Regions from separate parts of the Vibrio sp. R12-SG2-ISO1 genome, predicted to be linked through region 1. Evidence: predicted binding sites of a transcription regulator. Region 1 holds the regulator's gene; each other region holds the start of a gene.
What was found. The regulator PurR, encoded in region 1, represses purine synthesis genes. The targets are predictions, from matches to a motif close to TNANGNAAACGTTTNCNTNA.
Positions count from the first base shown of each region.

Region 1 (6,254 bases):
TAAACACATTGTGCCCTACATGTGGCTCTATCGACTGTTTGCCTACATTGTGATGCCGCAGCGAGCACAAAAAGAGTCGCGACATATGTTTATCCGCGAAGCGAAGAAGTTGTGCCAAAAGGAGTTCAAGCGTTGGTTTATTTTGACCGCAGAGGTGAACCCTCTGATGCGCTACTTCAAAGACCGCGAGTTACCTATTCCTACGCTCTATCTGATGGGTGAAAAAGACTACATGTTCATCACCCCTGTGAAAGAGATGGTCTCAGCACATACGCTCAGTGAGCTGCATGAAATTCCTGACTGTGGCCATGTGTGTAATGTTGAGCGCCCAGATGAGTTTAACGATCACTCCATCGCCTTCATTCAGCAACACCTCACTGCTTAATCTCGGTTGACTCCAAGCACACTCAAGTTGGTTTGGTGTGCTCGCACTGCCAACATAACTGAAAATGGTCGTCATTTTCTTCTTGGCAAGTCGGGCAAACCCAAACCATGTTTTCGGGGGTGTCCTGTTGGAAATCATCAATCAGCGCGAGTGCCGCCTGCTTCTGTTCTGGGCGAGTTAACCAAACGTACGGGCTGGCCTCTTCGCCAAACGGAATCTCTCCTTGCAAGCCGAACAAACCTTCACCTCTCACCTCACAGGCTATTCCTTCGCTGCGCAGCATTTCACACACGATGTGTGCTTGTGGTGGTGTCGTGGCAATAAAAATTTTCAAGACGCTTGCCCATTGGATTGCGGTGTCGCTTTGAGCTTGGCCATTACCCATTTGGCAATGATTGGGAATACCCCGAGCAACGCAAAAGAGGCGAGTACTGTTGGGGAGACGATGCCTGACAAACTGTCGATTTGCGCTAGCTGAGTCCCGGCGTTGAGGTAGACGGCCGTGCCCGGCAACATACCCAGTTGACTAACCAGATAGAAGCGCGCGATGGTGATGGGCGTAAGACCCATCAAGAGGTTGATCAAAAAGAAAGGGAACACCGGTATAAGGCGCAGTGAGAAGAGATAAAACGCACCATCTTTTTCGACCCCTTGGTTAATTGTCGCGAGCTTATCGCCAAACTTGCTTTGTACCCACTCTTTGAGTAAAAAGCGGCTGCTTAAAAACGCCAAGGTGGCACCTATCGTACTGGCAAAAGAAACGAGCAATAAACTGGTCCAAAAGCCAAACAGCGCAGCGCCAAGCAAGGTGACGACGGCTGCTCCAGGGATCGAGAAGGCGGTGATAGCGACATAGGCGAAGAAGTAACTCAGCGCGGCTAGGGCAAAGTGGGTGTCAATGATTTCAGCCAGCGCTTGCTGCTGAGCTTTGGCGTTATCAAGTGTCAGGTATTGACCAAAGTTTGCGCCTAAAAACACAATCAGAGCGAGCAAACCAATACCTAAAAGCAGTTTCTTGTTCATATGGATCCCTTTGAAAACATCATCATTGATCATTGTTAGATATGAACCAAAAAGCCAGTAAAAAATTTCGCCCTAAGGGGAAAACACGTTGAATTCTATGACTAAGGAATGGAAACGCTGAAAAAGCATCGGCTAAAAACGTCTCAAGCCAGCGGTGTTCGGCTGGCTTGAGAAGGGTATTGGAATTAATGAGCGCTATCGCTGACTAGCTTTGCAGCTGATTCAGGAGCTCGTCGCGTCTTGCTTGAGGGACCACAGACCAGTGCGTGCCTTTAATTGCCCCCTCAAGTGCCCACAGCAGGTCGATGCTGACGTCGGCAGAGTGTGTGGAACGAATCGCTTTATACGCTTCCACTGCGCCCGTCTGCTCCAAACGGGAGACACTGTCGATACCCGCTTTCTTGAGCATTCGCTCGGTCGCTAGACGCAAGTTCGGCAGATCTTTCAGGCGCGTTGGTTTGGCGTTGGTTTGACGCTGCTTGTCTTTGTTGGCCGCCTCTAGTGCAGTGTTTGCCATCGCAATAGTCTGAGCGACATCCTGATCCCAGTCATGGCCAAGGGCGTAGTATTTGGTGACCACAGGGAAACCACGCTTTTTATACACGTATGGCTCGAGTCCCTGAGCATTAAACTGTTGGGCCAACGAGTCGTCGGCGCGTATGTGAAGTTTGTCATTTACCACGAGGGCAAACATGGTGTCATCAGCGAAGATTCCGAATCCACCAAACATTGAGCGAGACTTGATCTTGCCCAATGGTTCAAACAATCGCATTGAGTCTTTTAAAATTGGTTTATCCATGCTGTTATTCTCGGTGTATTACAATACGCCACCAAATTCAGGTCCGAGAGATTAGCAAAAATATGCAGGTTTTGTGTCAGTAGGGTGTCATTCTGGCTCATAAAAGAATAATCCTACTCACGGTGTGAGCGCATAATGCGCGCGCAACGTTTAACTCATTGTATTCTTTGCTTTTGATAAAGAATTACGAAGTGCACATTTGCCATCGGCAACCCCGCTACCAAGCAGTCATCAACGTTGAAATAGTTGAGTGGCTGCAACAGGCCGGAAGCTTTGCGTCCCATCCTTTCGAAATGGTTTGCCCTGTTCGTGGCATTCGTCGAACATAATAAGCATAAATAATTTATGGGCTAAACATCACGTTTTGATGGGTTAAATGTGATCTTAGTTCATAAAATAGAGGGGTGTTACCGAGAGAATAAAGCCCAGCGGATGAGAAGTATTCTCGCTGGGCTAGTCGATGTGATGTGCTGAACTTGTTCGTTGGTCTATTTCACCGTCGCCACGGTATCGCGCTCGACGATTTCTGGGTGCATTTCAAAAATACGTTTTTCATGCTCTTTGTCTTTAATACGTTCGAGCAAAATCTCAAATGCGTTTTTACCCACACGGCGCTTCGGCTGGTGAACCGTCGTTAGCGGTGGTGAAAAGTACTCGGCTAGCTCAATGTTGTCATAACCAATGACCGACATGTCTTCTGGAATACGAATGCCTTTTTGCTGTAAACGGCTCATCAAACCGAGCGCCATCGTATCGTTGAAACAGAATACTGCGGTTGGCTTTTCGTCCATGGCGACGATTTTGTCCGCGGCAAGCACGGCGGTATCGCACTCAAAGTTACCTTCTAAGATCCAATCTTCGTTGACGCTCAAACCCGACTCGTTCATTGCGCGCTTAAAGCCTTGGATGCGCTCTTGGCAGGCCGCTTTTTCAAAATGCCCACTCAAGCAAGCAATGCGCTTGTGGCCGTGATCAATCAGGTATTTTGTTGCGAGGTAGCCGCCTTCTTCCGAGTTGTCGATGATTTTATCGGCTTGTGAGCTTTCCGGGCCCCAATCCATCACCACCTTAGGGATGTCTTTATGACGGTCAAGCATTTCGCTCAACTCTTCGGTCAAATCTGAACACATCACTAAGATGCCATCGACGCGCTTTTCCGCCAGCATGCGAATGTAGTCACGTTGTTTCTCGTAGATGCCGCCAGTGTTACACAAGATCAAGGTGTAGCCTTGACGGTAGCAGTAGCTCTCAACCCCGTCGATCACTTCCGAGAAGAAAAGGTTGGTCGATTGAGTAACCAGCATGCCTATTGTGCGTGTCGAGTTACATTTCAGGCTGCGTGCAACGGCACTTGGGGCATAGTTCAACTCTTGAACCGCTTCCATCACTTTTTCTTGCGTGGCTTCAGCGACAAAGCGTGTTTTGTTGATCACATGGGATACAGTGGTGGTCGAGACACCCGCTAAGCGAGCGACGTCTTTAATCGTGGCCATATGGTTTTGTCCTGTCGATGACTGCCTACTATTCTATGAAAAGTTAAGTCTATAAAAGTAAAGTCTATACAAAGTTTAGAGTATGTAGACAGAAAGTATCAGAAACACAAAAACCGCCCTCAAAAAGCGGTTTGTATTTATTAGTTTTATCGTTTGCGAACCGGATTGTAGTCCGCAACGTCGATTTGGGCAAATAAAAAACCCGCCTTTGGGATCTCGCCACACCTTTTGTATGGGCTTAATCGCTATCGCCTTGCAGGTAGGCTTTATCCAATTGAATGAACGCGCACAATAGCGACGACAGCGCCGCATAGAAGCCGAATGTGTCGAGGCGCTGGCAGCGCTCGGCAAACCTCTCAATCCAAGGGAGTAGATGCTGCTCAATAAAATCGGCTTGCTCTTGGTAGGCGAGATGCGTGTCGCCTGCCGTCTGCTCTGCTGCATGAGCGCCGCGCACAATCAGGTTACCTAAAAAATCCAACTCTATCGCGAGATGATCAGAAGGTTCATTGAGCCCTGAATGCACGGCCACGCCATGTTGTTGGAGCAGAGTGTCCATCTGTTTGGCGGGCTCCCCATTGAGCAGTCCGGATTCATCTAAGTAGACAGAGGCGTAAGGCAACGCGCTGTCTCGGTCGGATTTTAAAAACAGGTCGCAATAGTCGGCTGATAGTTCCAACTGAGCATCTGGCCTGTCTTGCAATCGGTTCAATGTATCGATGAGCCTGTCTGCGGCTACGTTAAGCTCAGGGGTTTGTGCAAGTCCCGTCAGAAAGGTACGTGTGTCCACCGAATGATATTGGGCCAGCTCTTGCTCTGAGAGCTCTTTGGCAAACACGCTCGAAAACCACCAGTAGAGCTCGGCGCGTTGCTCATCAAAGGCGCGCTGCTCTTTTTCGGCGGGAGATAAAGGGTCGGAAATCTGGGCGTTAGGTGTCTCTGGCATGATGGGCTCTCAACTGAATCAGATGCCGTTAAGTCTAACGGATAAAAATGAACAGCGGTCAACCTGATTATGAGAAGAAATGGTCAAATATGGCAATTTGTGAACAGGGCAGCAAAGCTTGCTTTGCATCAATGAATCGCCAACTTTTCACCTCCCAAAGAGGACAAAGATGGAGTTGTGACTAATTATGAATAGAATAAAGCCATTGAATCAGTGTGTGAATAAGTGAGTAGAGCCGATGAGCTACCACATTTTGGTTGTTGAAGATGATGAAGTGACTCGCCGTAAATTGGCGGGCTACTTTCAAACCGAAGGGTATCAGGTGAGCCAAGCTGAGAATGGCGCGCAGATGCGCGACGTACTCAGTAGCAGTCGGGTCGATTTGGTGATGCTGGATATCAATCTGCCCAGCGAAGATGGCTTGATGCTGACGCGTGAACTACGCAGTCAATCGGACATCGGTATTATCTTGGTGACCGGGCGTACCGACAGCATTGATAAGATTGTTGGTTTAGAAATGGGCGCGGACGATTATGTCACCAAGCCATTTGAGCTTAGGGAACTGCTCGTCAGAGTCAAGAACCTCTTGTGGCGCATCGCACTGGCTGCGGGAGCGCAAAACGCGGGCAGCGATCAGCAAGACGGCGTGGTCCGCTTTGCTGAATGGACGTTCGATATTCAGCGCCGCGCTTTGAGCCGAGGGGATGAACCGGTCAAACTGACTAAAGCAGAGTATGAGCTTTTGGTGGCGCTCTCCTCTCACCCTAACCAAGTGCTCAGTCGGGAACGCATTCTTAATATGATCAGTCATCGTGTGGACGCACCCAATGATCGCACTATCGATGTCCTGATTCGACGCATGAGAGCGAAGATGGAGGTGGATCCAAAAAATCCGCAGATATTCGTCACCGTGCATGGCGAAGGCTACATGTTCGCCGGAGATTAACGTAGTTCGGCAATTAACGAGCGAAAATTGACGCAAAAGAAACGAAAAATCCAGGCATGCAGCCTGGATTTTTGTTTTAGGTCGAAGACGTTATCCGTCTACGCTGGCGGCCGGTTAAACGTCGCTCTGCGCAGCCTCCACCTCTAAGGCTTGCTCTTCATAATCGGACGCCCAGTCGCGGAGGTGTTGCCAAATGGTGCCCAGCGTTTCATGCCAGTAGCGCTCAGTTTGTTCGAGATATTTGCCCTTCGGCGCGTACTTCTCCCACGCTTGATCGATGTTTCTCTGCGCTAGGTAGTTGGTCGGCGCGGCGTAAGGTTTCAATCCTGCGGAGTGGAATTCATTCAGGGCACGGTTCATGTGACTGGCCGATGTGACCACCACCAACTTCTTGTTCTTAACGAACGCTGCCGCTTGGCGCGCTTCTTCCCAAGTATCTTTGGCGGTTTCGAGCAGAATGATGTCAGATTTAGAAACGCCAAGCGCCAGCGCTACTTTAGCCATCATGCGCGCATTGCTCACTTCAGAACCGGCGGCATAGCCTGAGAGAATCAGTTTAGAGCCCGGATAAATTCGCATCACACGAATCCCTTCGGTCAAACGCATTAGGCCGGCGCGACTCAGTTCTGAGGTGGGCGGAATGTCGTCGTCCACAACATGGC
Region 1 covers NZ_JCBDGO010000001.1:387,551-393,804, reverse strand. The annotation lists gene AC6R10_RS01735 (alpha/beta fold hydrolase) at 1-385, shown strand, start outside; gene AC6R10_RS01730 (putative signal transducing protein) at 408-719, opposite strand; gene AC6R10_RS01725 (TVP38/TMEM64 family protein) at 716-1,408, opposite strand; gene AC6R10_RS01720 (TfoX/Sxy family DNA transformation protein) at 1,614-2,207, opposite strand; cyclic di-GMP riboswitch class I at 2,412-2,520, opposite strand; gene purR (HTH-type transcriptional repressor PurR) at 2,696-3,700, opposite strand; gene torD (molecular chaperone TorD) at 3,939-4,646, opposite strand; gene torR (two-component system response regulator TorR) at 4,885-5,592, shown strand; gene elyC (envelope biogenesis factor ElyC) at 5,707-6,254, opposite strand, start outside.

Region 2 (6,254 bases), on a different contig from region 1:
TGAATTTAAGTATTAATGGAGTAAGAGGGGATAAACCACTCGTCTAGACGTAAAAAAGCCCCGCTATTGCTAGCGAGGCTTTAAGAAAGTGGTCGGTGAAGAGGGATTCGATCGGACTGGCGCCCAGCCCACGACCCATAATGCGCAGCATAGTTGTCTAGACGTAAAAAGCCCCGCTATTGCTAGCGGGGCTTTTAGAAAGTGGTCGGTGAAGAGGGATTCGATCGGACTGGCGCTCCAGCCCACGACCCATAATGCGCAGCATAGTTGTCTAGACGTAAAAAGCCCCGCTATTGCTAGCGGGGCTTTTAGAAAGTGGTCGGTGAAGAGGGATTCGAACCCCCGACCCTCTGGTCCCAAACCAGATGCGCTACCAAGCTGCGCTATTCACCGAGAACGGAGCCGTATATTACGGATTCTGTTTGCCAACGCAAGCCATTTCCCGCACTTTTTTCCAAATTCACACCGTTTGACTAAAACGCGAGCAACGGGCCACAAAATGTGAGCAAACACACAGCAAGCAGAACAAAAACGCAACCATCGGATAACACTTGATCTAGATCAGTGTTGAATTAATGACCAGCCATTACCTTAAATTCCGTCAACACACACTTTGTATTTGGCGGAGGAACTATGGACTTTTGGCTTGATCTTCTCTTTGGTAATGCAGTAGGTCTATCTTCAATGATTGTCATCTTGGGTGCCTTTAGTCTCATGCTCTTTTACGGCGCTTTCTTCGTCTACAAGGTGATGAATGACAAATCTCCTCACTAGAATCGCTTAGCTCTATTCTCTGAATAGACATTCGCTATGCACCGAAGTAGACACACTGTTTACTTCGGTTTTTTATTTCTTGCTGATCACAACAGGCTTACGTAAGTATAATAGCTTTATTGATTGAATACTCTGAGATACCGTCATGTCTAACGACGACGATTTTGCACTGTTTCAGCAAATGATGGGAGACGTTAAACCCATCAAGCAAGACACCACTCAACACGTCAAAATGCATCAGGTCACCCAAGCGCAGCTGGCTAAACGCGAAGCGGCTATGTGGCTCAGCGATGATGCTCCCGAGTACCTCTCCATTGACCATGCGCCGATGCTCAAACCCGAAGATATCATTGAGTACAAGCGCGATGGTGTACAAGATGGGGTCTTTCGTAAACTGCGCCTGGGTAAGTACCCACTTCAAGCAAGGTTAGATTTACACCGTAAGACGCTCAAACAAGCGCGTGACGAAGTGCTCACCTTTCTCAAACAGTGCATGCGTATGGATATTCGCACGGTGCTGATCATTCATGGTCGAGGCGAGAAATCCAATCCCCCCGCCATGATGAAAAGTTATCTTGCAAAGTGGCTATCACAAATCAATGACGTCCAATGTGTACACAGTGCACAGCGTTTTCACGGCGGCACGGGTGCGGTCTACGTCATGCTGAGAAAAAGTGCCGACAAGAAACAAGAGACTCGAGAGCGTCATCAAAAACGGCTCGGGTAAATCCGTTTCCGATCGTTATGGTTGGTCTAAGATAGACAGAGTGATACACTCCCCGACCCCGATTTCGGATCCATCCACCACCACATCACGGGTTGCCGTTGTGAAACGTAAAGAGAATGCTCATGTCCCAAGATAGCGCGAAACGCCTTAACAAATTCATCAGTGAAACCGGCTTTTGTTCACGTCGAGAAGCAGACCGACTGATAGAGCAAGGTCGAGTCACCATTAATGGCCAAGTGCCGGAAATGGGCACCAAGGTGCTTCCCGGAGACGATGTTCAAGTCGATGGAAAACCTATCAGTGGTGCCACCGATAAACCGATTTATATCGCTTTAAATAAACCGACTGGTATCACCTGTACAACCGAGCGAGATGTACCGGGTAACATTGTTGACTTTATTGGCCACAAAAAGCGCATCTTCCCAATTGGTCGCTTAGATAAGCCGTCGGATGGGTTGATCTTTCTTACCAATGATGGCGATATCGTCAACAAAATTCTTCGTGCGGGTAACCATCACGAAAAAGAGTACGTCGTGCGTGTTGACAAGCCCATCACCGATGACTTTATTCATAAGATGAGCAGCGGCGTGCCGATTTTAGATACCGTCACGCTACCGTGCCGTGTCACCAAGGAAACCAAGTTTTCATTTCGAATCGTGCTGACACAAGGGTTGAACCGTCAAATACGCCGTATGTGTGAAGCGTTGGGATACGAAGTATTCAAGTTGCGCCGAGTTCGCATCATGAACATTACCTTGGATGGTATCCCTAATGGTCAATGGCGCTACTTGTCTGACCAAGAGGTTGAGACGATTCTCGCTATGTGTGAAGGCTCAAGCGGGACTGAAGAAGCCTCAAAGGTTGACAGCAAAGGGCGAAGAATCCGCCGCGCGACGGATGCAAAGCTCTTTGATAGTCGAGAAGAGAACCAAGAATCTAAAGCGCGACGCAATCAAAAGCCGCGAACGTTTAAAGGTCGCAATGCCGATGATCTTCGTCACGCGCCTAATTCGAAAAAGGGCCGCGCCCATCACCACAATCCGAGCCAAAAGCCCGCCAACAAACACTCAGGCCCCACGACCAAACCGGCAAAACCACGCACCGGCGGCACGCTAAGTTTGAAGAAGTAACGCAGGCGAAGTATCCGTTCAGCGCTTTGCTGCAATGAAAAAGGAGCATCATTCGATGCTCCTTTTTAGCCTCTAAAAGTCAGTCAACACGCTAGCGTATAAAGTGACTTCGATATCAACGATTACTTAGTGCCGAAAATCTTATCACCGGCATCACCAAGACCTGGGACAATGTAACCTTTGTCGTTCAGTTTGCTGTCAATAGCAGCGGTGTACAGTTCCACGTCTGGGTGCGCTTTTTCTAGAGCTTCGATGCCTTCTGGCGCAGCAACCAACACCAACACTTTGAATGACTGACAACCTTGCTCTTTAAGAAGGTCAATCGTCGCAATCATAGAGCCGCCGGTAGCAAGCATAGGGTCAACAACCAACGCGATACGCTCATCAATGTTTGACGCCAGTTTGTTGAAGTAAGGCACAGGCTCCAACGTCTCTTCGTCACGGTAAATACCCACCACACTGATGCGAGCACTAGGAATGTGCTCAAGCACGCCGTCCATCATACCTAGGCCAGCACGAAGAATCGGCACAACGGTGACTTTCTTACCCTTGATTTGATCCACTTCTACCGGACCATTCCAACCGTCAATGGTTACTTTTTCTGTTTCAAAGTCTGCGGTCGCTTCATAGGTCAGCAAGCTGCCGACTTCTGTTGCAAGCTCGCGAAAACGCTTAGTGCTGATATCACCTTCTCGTAGAAGACCAATTTTGTGTTTCACAAGAGGGTGTTTAACTTCAACAACTTTCATTTCCATCTCCGGATCTATGGCAAATTTCAAATAAACTTGTCGATTATAAACGATTTCGTTCACAATTTCTTGTCGTAGCGCAAAAGAAAAAACTTGCGCAAACGTTTGCTATCTAGCTTTGACCACTGGTAGAATAGCGCCGTTTTCACATCCAACTTTCTAACCGAGGACTTCCCCGTGAGTGCTGATAACACTTCTCTTAGCTATAAAGATGCTGGCGTTGACATTGATGCAGGCAACGCACTTGTTGACCGTATTAAAGGTGCGGTAAAACGTACACGTCGCCCTGAAGTAATGGGTGGTATTGGTGGTTTTGGCGCGCTGTGCGAATTGCCAACCAAGTACAAGCATCCAGTTCTCGTCTCAGGGACAGACGGTGTGGGCACTAAGCTGCGCCTTGCTTTGGATATGAAAAAGCATGACACCATCGGTATTGACCTTGTGGCAATGTGTGTCAACGACCTGATTGTTCAAGGTGCAGAGCCGCTGTTCTTCTTGGATTACTACGCAACAGGTAAGTTGGATGTCGATACAGCAGCGGATGTTGTGTCAGGCATTGCAGACGGCTGTGTGCAAGCAGGTTGTGCACTGATCGGTGGTGAAACCGCAGAAATGCCAGGGATGTATGAAGGCGAAGACTATGACGTAGCAGGCTTTTGTGTTGGCGTCGTCGAAAAAGAAGACGTGATTGACGGCACGAAAGTCGCCGCTGGCGACGCGCTGATCGCGGTCGGTTCAAGCGGTCCACACTCAAACGGTTACTCACTCATTCGTAAGATTCTTGAAGTCTCTGGTGCTGACAAAAACGAACAGTTAGCTGACAAAACGATTGGTGAGCACCTACTCGAACCCACCAAAATTTACATCAAATCGGCACTCAAGATGATTGAGCAGCATGACATTCATGCCATCTCCCACATCACTGGTGGCGGTTTCTGGGAAAACATCCCTCGCGTACTGCCTGAAGGCACCAAAGCGGTGATCGATGGTAACAGCTGGGAATGGCCAATCATCTTCAAATGGCTACAAGAGCAAGGCAACGTCACAACCCACGAAATGTACCGCACATTTAACTGTGGTGTTGGTCTGATTGTCGCCCTACCTAAAGCACAAGCGGACGCAGCGGTTGAACTGTTGAAAGCCGAAGGCGAGAACGCTTGGGTAATTGGTGAGATTGCAACAGCGCAAGCAGGCGAAGAACAAGTAGAGATCAACTAAAGATGAAAAGCGTTGTTGTTTTAGTTTCAGGGAATGGTTCTAACTTGCAAGCGATTATTGATGCTTGTGAAACCAACATCGATAATGGCCGAGTAACCGCTGTTTTTTCAAACAAAGCAACCGCTTACGCTTTGGAACGTGCGAAAAAAGCCGGTGCTGGCGCGCACTTTCTTGATCCAAACTCATTCGATACTCGCGACGCCTTTGATCGCGAGTTGATGAAGCAGATGGATGAATACAAGCCTGACGTTGTGGTCTTGGCGGGTTATATGCGCATTTTAAGTGGCGAGTTCGTTCGTCACTTTATGGGGCGAATGATCAACATCCACCCATCGCTGTTACCCAAATACCCAGGGCTCAACACTTACCAACGTGCTATTCACGCCGGTGACGAAGAGCATGGTACCAGTGTCCATTTTGTCACTGAGCAACTTGACGGCGGGCCTGTCATTTTACAGGCAAAAGTGCCAATCTTTGATGAAGATACTGTCGAGACCCTCACCGAGCGCGTGCAAACGCAAGAGCACAAAATCTACCCTCTAGTCGTAAAGTGGATGGTGGAAGAGCGCCTCGTGATGAAAGATGGCAAAGAAGCCTACCTCGATGGCAAGCTGCTCGGCATGCATGGTTACGCCGAAGAGTAATCAAACCGTTTCAATCCAATTGGCGAGCGTTAATGCTCGCTTTTTTTGCGCTGCGTTTCTCCTACCTCACCCTATTGGTGAAAAAATCGACTAAGGCTTCACGAGTTTGCGCTAGCGCAACCGGGCGCTTTGAGTTTCCTCTCGTCCCTGTGTATATTTGAGAGCAGTTATCATTTGTTAAGGATACCAACATGCAAGTTTATCAGTGCTGTGACATGATTCGTGAGCTTTACGCCCAGATCGGTAGTGGCGATCAAGCCTATGTCCCACAAGCCATCACCTGCGCGCTCAAAGCGCTTAATGACATTGCAGCGGATGACGCTCTGCCTAAATTGGTACGAGAAAAAGCGGCCTTCGCAGCGGCCAATCTGCTGATTTCTGATTTTGAGGATGCATGATGAATTTGAGCAATTTTGCCAACATGGATAGCGTGATGCTGATGAGCATCGTCAACATGAAATTACGCGATGATTTTGCAGGGGATCTGGACAAGCTTGTAGCGTATTTCGATATTGACCGTGCTGCCCTTGAAGCAAAGCTTGCCAGCGCAGGGTTTGAATACTTGCCTGAGGCGGGGCAGTTTCGTTAACGCGACCGCCTCTCTGCGAGCGCTAGGTTATCTTGGCTAGCGCTCAAAACAAACGTACCTACACTCAGGTAGGCACAATAAGGTCGACAACAGTGATTACTTGGCTTTTTTACGCGCGTTGTGACCGGCTTGCGCTTTGGCGAATACCGCCAATTGCTCTTCACCCCAAGCTTGTGCAGCTTGTTCAGACTCAAACCCTGTTTCACTTTTTGAAACGTGAGTTTTACGTGATGTCACCTGGCGAGTGATTGTCGCACTCCACTGTGACTCTTGTTGAGTAACATGCAACGCATATTTTTTGTTGGCATTCATAAATTTTTTCCTCAGACCAAGCGACCCTAATGATTGAGCCCTTCGCAAAAAAGTGCGCTATTAGAGCTTAAAAAAGCATCGCTGGCTAGTAGTTTTTTCGCTGAAAACACT
Region 2 covers NZ_JCBDGO010000008.1:453,548-459,801, forward strand. The annotation lists gene AC6R10_RS07460 (TraB/GumN family protein) at 1-16, shown strand, start outside; tRNA gene AC6R10_RS07465 (tRNA-Pro) at 317-393, opposite strand; gene AC6R10_RS07470 (DUF3149 domain-containing protein) at 634-774, shown strand; gene smrA (DNA endonuclease SmrA) at 920-1,501, shown strand; gene rluF (23S rRNA pseudouridine(2604) synthase RluF) at 1,624-2,631, shown strand; gene upp (uracil phosphoribosyltransferase) at 2,754-3,380, opposite strand; gene purM (phosphoribosylformylglycinamidine cyclo-ligase) at 3,558-4,598, shown strand; gene purN (phosphoribosylglycinamide formyltransferase) at 4,601-5,242, shown strand; gene AC6R10_RS07500 (YaeP family protein) at 5,434-5,640, shown strand; gene AC6R10_RS07505 (DUF4250 domain-containing protein) at 5,640-5,831, shown strand; gene AC6R10_RS07510 (DUF3622 domain-containing protein) at 5,928-6,143, opposite strand.
Region 2: a site for PurR is predicted at 3,474-3,493, ahead of purM (phosphoribosylformylglycinamidine cyclo-ligase). Genes of this name have one in related genera too.

Region 3 (6,254 bases), on a different contig from region 1:
GACACACTGGTCACGCTAGCCGATCAGATCCCCACTTCGCATACTCACCCTTACGTGGAGCGCAAACGTCAACACCTCATCAATGATATCGCGCGTGATCTTGAGCGCGTCCAGCGTCTTGACGATGCGCTGACGCTGTATCAGCAAACAGATCTTCCTCCCACCCGTGAGCGACAAGCGCGCATTCTAGATAAGTTGAATAGAGATTTTAGTGACGTTGTCACTAAAATGTTACATACACCAAGAGACCAAGCTGAGTACGAAGTCGCGCTCAAGTTGCAACAACGATTAAAGCGCAAGCAGGGAGAGCGCGTACCCAGGGCGCAAAAGCCTGCGCACGATGCGATGCACGTTGCGCTTGACCTCTCTCGAGAACGGGTTGAGTTGGCGGTGAAAGCTCACTTAGAAGCGCAAGGTTGGCAGGTCTATTTTTGTGAAAATGCGCTCCTCAATGGCTTATTTGGTTTGGCATTTTGGCCTGCCATCTTTGCGCCCGTCGAAGGGGCATTCATCAATGCTTACCAATATCGCCCGCTTGATCTCTACCATTCAGATTTCGCAAGCAAACGCCGCGAAGAGATTGAGCATGTGATGCAAACTCTACAAGGGCGCGACTGGTCAGCACTGCTCACGACCTATCGGGACAAACACGCCACCAACAATGCGTTTGTACAGTGGTCGCTATTGGACGAAGCACTGCTTAGTCTAGCGTTAAACACCATTCCAACACCCACACTGATCGCTTTGTTTCGCATTTTATTGAGCGATCTTAAGCTGTATCGCAATGGCCAGCCGGATCTGATTGCCTTTAAAGAGGGTCAATATCAATGGATAGAAGTCAAAGGACCCGGTGACAAACTGCAAGATAACCAATGGCGCTGGATTAAACACTTCACACGGCTTGAAGTACCTTTTTCGGTCTGTTATGTCACGCACCAGGCGGAACCTTATTCGAGCGAAAATGCGCATTAATTTGCACTATCGCTCAGTTTTTGCTGCAATTCATCTATCACTGACCAGCGGAATCATCCAAATCATGAATCCAAAAAAGATCTTGAGCCTACTTACCGTGCTCTTGTTTGCCGGCTGTGCCACCTATGCTGGCCTGAATTACGATCAGCTGTTTGGCATAGAGCAAGTGCGCGAGCGCCGAGTCGACGCGAGCGATACACGACACGATTTCTTTCATGCTCAAGTCAAACCTATTCTTGATAAACGCTGTGTGGTTTGCCACGCCTGCTACGACGCCCCTTGCCAGCTCAAGATGTCGTCAGTTGAAGGAATAGAACGAGGTGGCAGCAAGGAACTGGTCTATCAAGGTACGCGATTGACTGCCGCAAGCCCGACGCGTCTGTTTGAAGACGCGCAAACCACACAGCAGTGGCGCGAGCTCGGCTTTCACCCGATTTTAAACGAGCGCAATCAAACGCCAACCGCCAACCTAGAGGCGGGCTTGATGGCGAAAATGTTGTTGCAAAAAGAGGCGCACCCACTACCCAAACAAGTTCAACTTGAAGGTTTTGATTTTGCTATTGACCGAAGCCAAGTGTGCCCAACCATGGATGAGTTTGAGCAATACCAAGCGGATCACCCAACTTGGGGAATGCCCTACGGCATGCCGAATTTACCCCAACAGGAATACGCGACTCTCATGGCCTGGTTGCAAGGCGGCGCGACGATGAGCGCTCCGCTGCCGCTTAGCCTCGAGCAGCAGCAACATGTTGATCAGTATGAAGCGCTGCTTAATCTCCCTTCTCGTAAAGGTCAGTTGACTGCGCGCTATCTCTATGAGCATCTGTTTCTCTTCCATCTTTATTTCTCTGAGATAGACGATGCGAAGCCGAGATTCTTCACTATCGTACGCTCAGCAACCCCACCGGGCGAGCCGGTTCAGCGCATTGCCACTCGCAGGCCGTACGATGATCCGGGCGTGGCGCGCGTATACTACCGCTTGATCCCTGAGGAAGGCACTATTGTCGATAAGACGCACATGCCCTATGCGCTTAATCAGCAGCGCTACCACAACTGGAAAAGCTGGTTTATTGATGTTGAGTATGACGTCGCGACCTTACCCAGTTATGAGCCTGATGTCGCGGCGAATCCCATGACGGCCTTTATCGATCTACCCGTCAAAGCGCGCTTCAACTACTTGCTCGACAACGCACAAAATACCATCAACGCCTTCATCAAAGGGCCGGTATGCCGAGGACAATTGGCGCTCAATGTCATCAATGACCGATTTTGGGTCTTTTTCTTAGATCCCGATAAATCGGATATTCCGCAAGTGAATGAGTTTTATCGCTCGCAAGCCGACAACCTAAAACTTCCCGCTGAGCTGGAAAGCAATACGCTGCCGATTGCCAATTGGGTCAGTTATTCCAAGCAGCAAGCGCGCTATTTGAAAGCGAAATCTGAGTTCACCAATCAGTGGTTTAAAGACGGCAAACACCTGACCACCGATATCATCTGGACAGGCGGTGGCACGAACCCCAATGCCGCTCTCACGGTATTTCGCCATTTTGATAGTGCGTCGGTGGTCCAAGGGTTAGTCGGCACGCCACCAAAAACCGCCTGGGTGCTTGATTATGCCTTGTTAGAGCGCATTCATTACCTCCTTGTGGCAGGCTTTGATGTCTATGGCAACTTTGGCCACCAATTGATGACGCGCATGTTTATGGACTTCCTGCGCCTAGAGGGAGAAAGTAATTTTGTCGCCTTACTTCCTCAAGAGGTTCGTCATCAAGAGCATTCGAGCTGGTATCAAGATCAGAGCGCTCAGTTGAGTGATTTCTTACAGCGCAACGTCGAACCCTTCAACCAACCAACGCAAGTGCGCTATGCCAGCGATGATCCGAAAGCGGAGCTGTATGACATTCTCCAAACCCAACTCGCCCCCGTACTGTCCAACCGTTTCAAGATTGAGCAAACAGGCCTAAGTGAGCGCAGTGAAGCAAGCCTGAGACGTATCGATGCAATACAAGGTGAAGGTCTGGTCCATTTGCCACAAAGCCTGATGATCATGGTGCGCGCGCCAAGCGGACAAGAGCAGTTGTTTACTCTGCTACACAATAACGCTCACACCAATATTTCTAGCTTGTTTAATGAAGAGAGTAACCGTGATTTCGCCAATGATGATTTAACCTTAGTGCGCGGAGTGATCGGTAGCTATCCGGCTGCGTACCTATCGTTGGAGGAATCTGAGGTCGATCAGTTGGTCGAATCATTAGAAGCACTGCGAACCGAAGACGATTACATTAAGATACTGGATCAATTCGCGATTCGCCGCAGTTCTGATGAATTCTGGCCGTTCAGTGACCGCGTGCACGAGTGGTATAAAGCGGATCAACCGATCGAATTTGGATTGCTGGACTATAATCGTTTTGAAAACAGATAAACGCTTTAATTGGGTTTAACGTGTTATCGGAGGTAGTTATGGGACTTCAAGACAATATCCGAGCATTGGAGCAACAAATCTATGTCGCGTGCTCCGAAGGTGATTACGACACCGTACAGATGTTAGAGCACCAACTCGACAGCTTGAGAAACCGGTCATCCCACACCCGTGATGACTCCCCTTATGCAACCGAAGGGAAGCTCTATCCGGAAGACGACTGGTACTAACTATAGTTGCTCAGTCAACTGGGCCGCCTCACTCGCCCTGCCTTGCAGGGCGTTTTATTATTCTGTCACTCGCTCTGTTCATTCCAACATTGTTCGTTGAGTTATTGGCCTACATGTCCAACCCAATTTTCGTAGGCGTTCTTAGCCCAATCCGCTAAAATAATCCATCACTAAAAAGCGCTTTACAACGCAGTATTACACGCTATCATTCGTGCGCAAACGTTTGCCTCACTTTTTTAGTCTGTATTTTGAGGGTTTTATGCTGTCCGATATTGAAATCTGTCGCACGACATCACTGCAATCTATCGATCAGGTTGCGCTTAACGCTGGATTAACGGAATCAGAGTTTCACAGCCAAGGAAAATATAAGGCCAAAATCTCACTGAGCACACTGAAAAGGCTCGATGATCAACCTACAGGCAAGCTAATCGTCGTGACCGCGATTACTCCAACCCCTCTTGGCGAAGGCAAAACCGTCACCACGATTGGCCTTGCGCAAGGATTGAAAAAGTTGGGGCGCTCAGTAATGGCGTGCATTCGTCAACCTTCTATGGGGCCCGTGTTTGGCGTCAAAGGCGGAGCAGCCGGCGGCGGTTACTCTCAAGTCGCACCGATGGAAGAGTTGAACTTACACCTCACTGGCGATATTCATGCTGTGAGCGCTGCCCACAACCTCGCGGCGGCCGCCATTGACGCGCGTCTGTATCATGAACAGCGCAACGGCTATGACGATTTCGAAACGCGCAGTGGACTCAAAGCGCTGCGTATTGATCCAGAGCGCATCGTATGGAAACGCGTAATGGATCATAATGACCGTGCACTGCGCATGATCAGCGTGGGTCAGAACGAGCCAGGTAAAACCATCAATGGGTTTGAGCGCCAAGATGGCTTTGACATCTCAGCCGCATCTGAACTGATGGCCATTCTAGCCCTTGCCAGCAACCTGAGCGATTTACGCCAGCGTATCGGCCGCGTCGTACTGGCTTATGATCTCGATGGGCAGCCCGTGACCGCAGAAGATTTGCAAGTCGCCGGCGCAATGGCGGTGTGTATGAAAGACGCCATCGAACCCACGTTAATGCAAACGCTAGAAGGTGTGCCGACCTTGATCCACGCAGGGCCTTTCGCCAATATTGCTCACGGTAACTCATCCATCATCGCAGACAATATCGCCACCAAGTTGGCCGACTTCACGGTCACCGAAGGCGGCTTTGGCTCAGACATGGGCTTTGAAAAAGCGTGCAACATCAAAGCGCAATTCTCTGGTAAGGCTCCCGATTGCGCCGTCATTGTGGCAACGTTGCGCGGACTTAAAGCCAACTCTGGCTGTTACGACTTAAAGCCGGGTCAAGCCTTGCCCGACGCCCTATTCCATGATGATAAAGACGCGCTGCACGCTGGATTTGAAAACCTCAAATGGCACATCAACAATGTCAACAAGTACGGCGTGCCGGCCGTTGTAGCCATCAACCGATTCCCGCAAGACAGCGAACAAGAGCTCGCCGAGCTGAAAGCGCTGATCGAAGCTCTGCCAAACAATGTCGCCATTTCTATCAGCGAAGGCTTTGCCCTTGGTGGTGAAGGCACTCGTGAGCTTGCCGCCAAGATGGTGGAACAAACGCAGACGAACGCGAGCTTTAAGCCACTGTATCAACTCTCCCAATCACTGGAAGAGAAACTGATGGCGGTAACAGAAACAGGCTATGGCGCTGCGTCCATCACGCTCAGTGAGCTGGCGAAAGCGCAACTGGTCCAGTTCAAGCAACAAGGCTTTGATCACCTTGCCGTCTGTATGGCAAAAACGCCCATGTCCATCTCGACTGATGGCGCAGTCAAAGGGGCGCCTAGTCACTTTGATGTGCCAGTACGTGAACTCAAGCTGTGTGCAGGTGCCGGTTTTATCTACGCCCTGTGTGGCAACGTGATGACGATGCCTGGTCTCCCTGATAAACCGGCGTTTATGAACCTTGATCTCGACGATGACGGCAACATCATCGGGCTGAGCTAAACCTTAGCGAGTTAGATTGTAACCAGGCTTAGGCACTGTGCCTAAGCCTTTATTTTTTAAGCCACTGCGCCACTTTTCATCCTGGATGTTGTACCATTGACACTCAGTCAGCCAACAGTGGACCCCGTCATGGAAGCCGAACTACTCGAAATCAAAAACTTCCTCGCCCAACACCCGCCTTTCGATGAACTCGAAGATGAGGTGCTCAACACCGTCACGAAAAGCATAGAAATCTCTTATTTTCGTGAAGATACGCCTGTCATCCACTTTGGCGATGAAATTCACGACCTGTATATGGTGCGCAGTGGCGTCATTGAAGTCTACCGCCGCAAAGGGGAGCTCTATAACCGAATCGATGAGGGCGCCTTATTTGGCCAAATGGGGCTACTGACCAACAACAAAGTCCGCTTCCCGGCCAAAGCCATCACCGACACCCTACTCTATTGCATTCCCGAAGCGGTGTTCCAGCACCTCTACGACAACTACGAATCCTTTGCCGATTTTGTTGAAGTACAAGACAGTGCGCGTCTGCGCCATGCGATTTCCACCTCAACCGAGCAAAACGATCTCACCACGTCTAAGGTGCGCACCTTGCTGACCGGTGAAGCACCGTACATCTACAAAA
Region 3 covers NZ_JCBDGO010000021.1:31,607-37,860, reverse strand. The annotation lists gene AC6R10_RS15000 (VRR-NUC domain-containing protein) at 1-972, shown strand, start outside; gene AC6R10_RS14995 (fatty acid cis/trans isomerase) at 1,037-3,394, shown strand; gene AC6R10_RS14990 (hypothetical protein) at 3,433-3,621, shown strand; gene AC6R10_RS14985 (formate--tetrahydrofolate ligase) at 3,881-5,629, shown strand; gene AC6R10_RS14980 (putative nucleotidyltransferase substrate binding domain-containing protein) at 5,759-6,254, shown strand, end outside.
Region 3: a site for PurR is predicted at 3,833-3,852, ahead of AC6R10_RS14985 (formate--tetrahydrofolate ligase). Genes of this name have one in related genera too.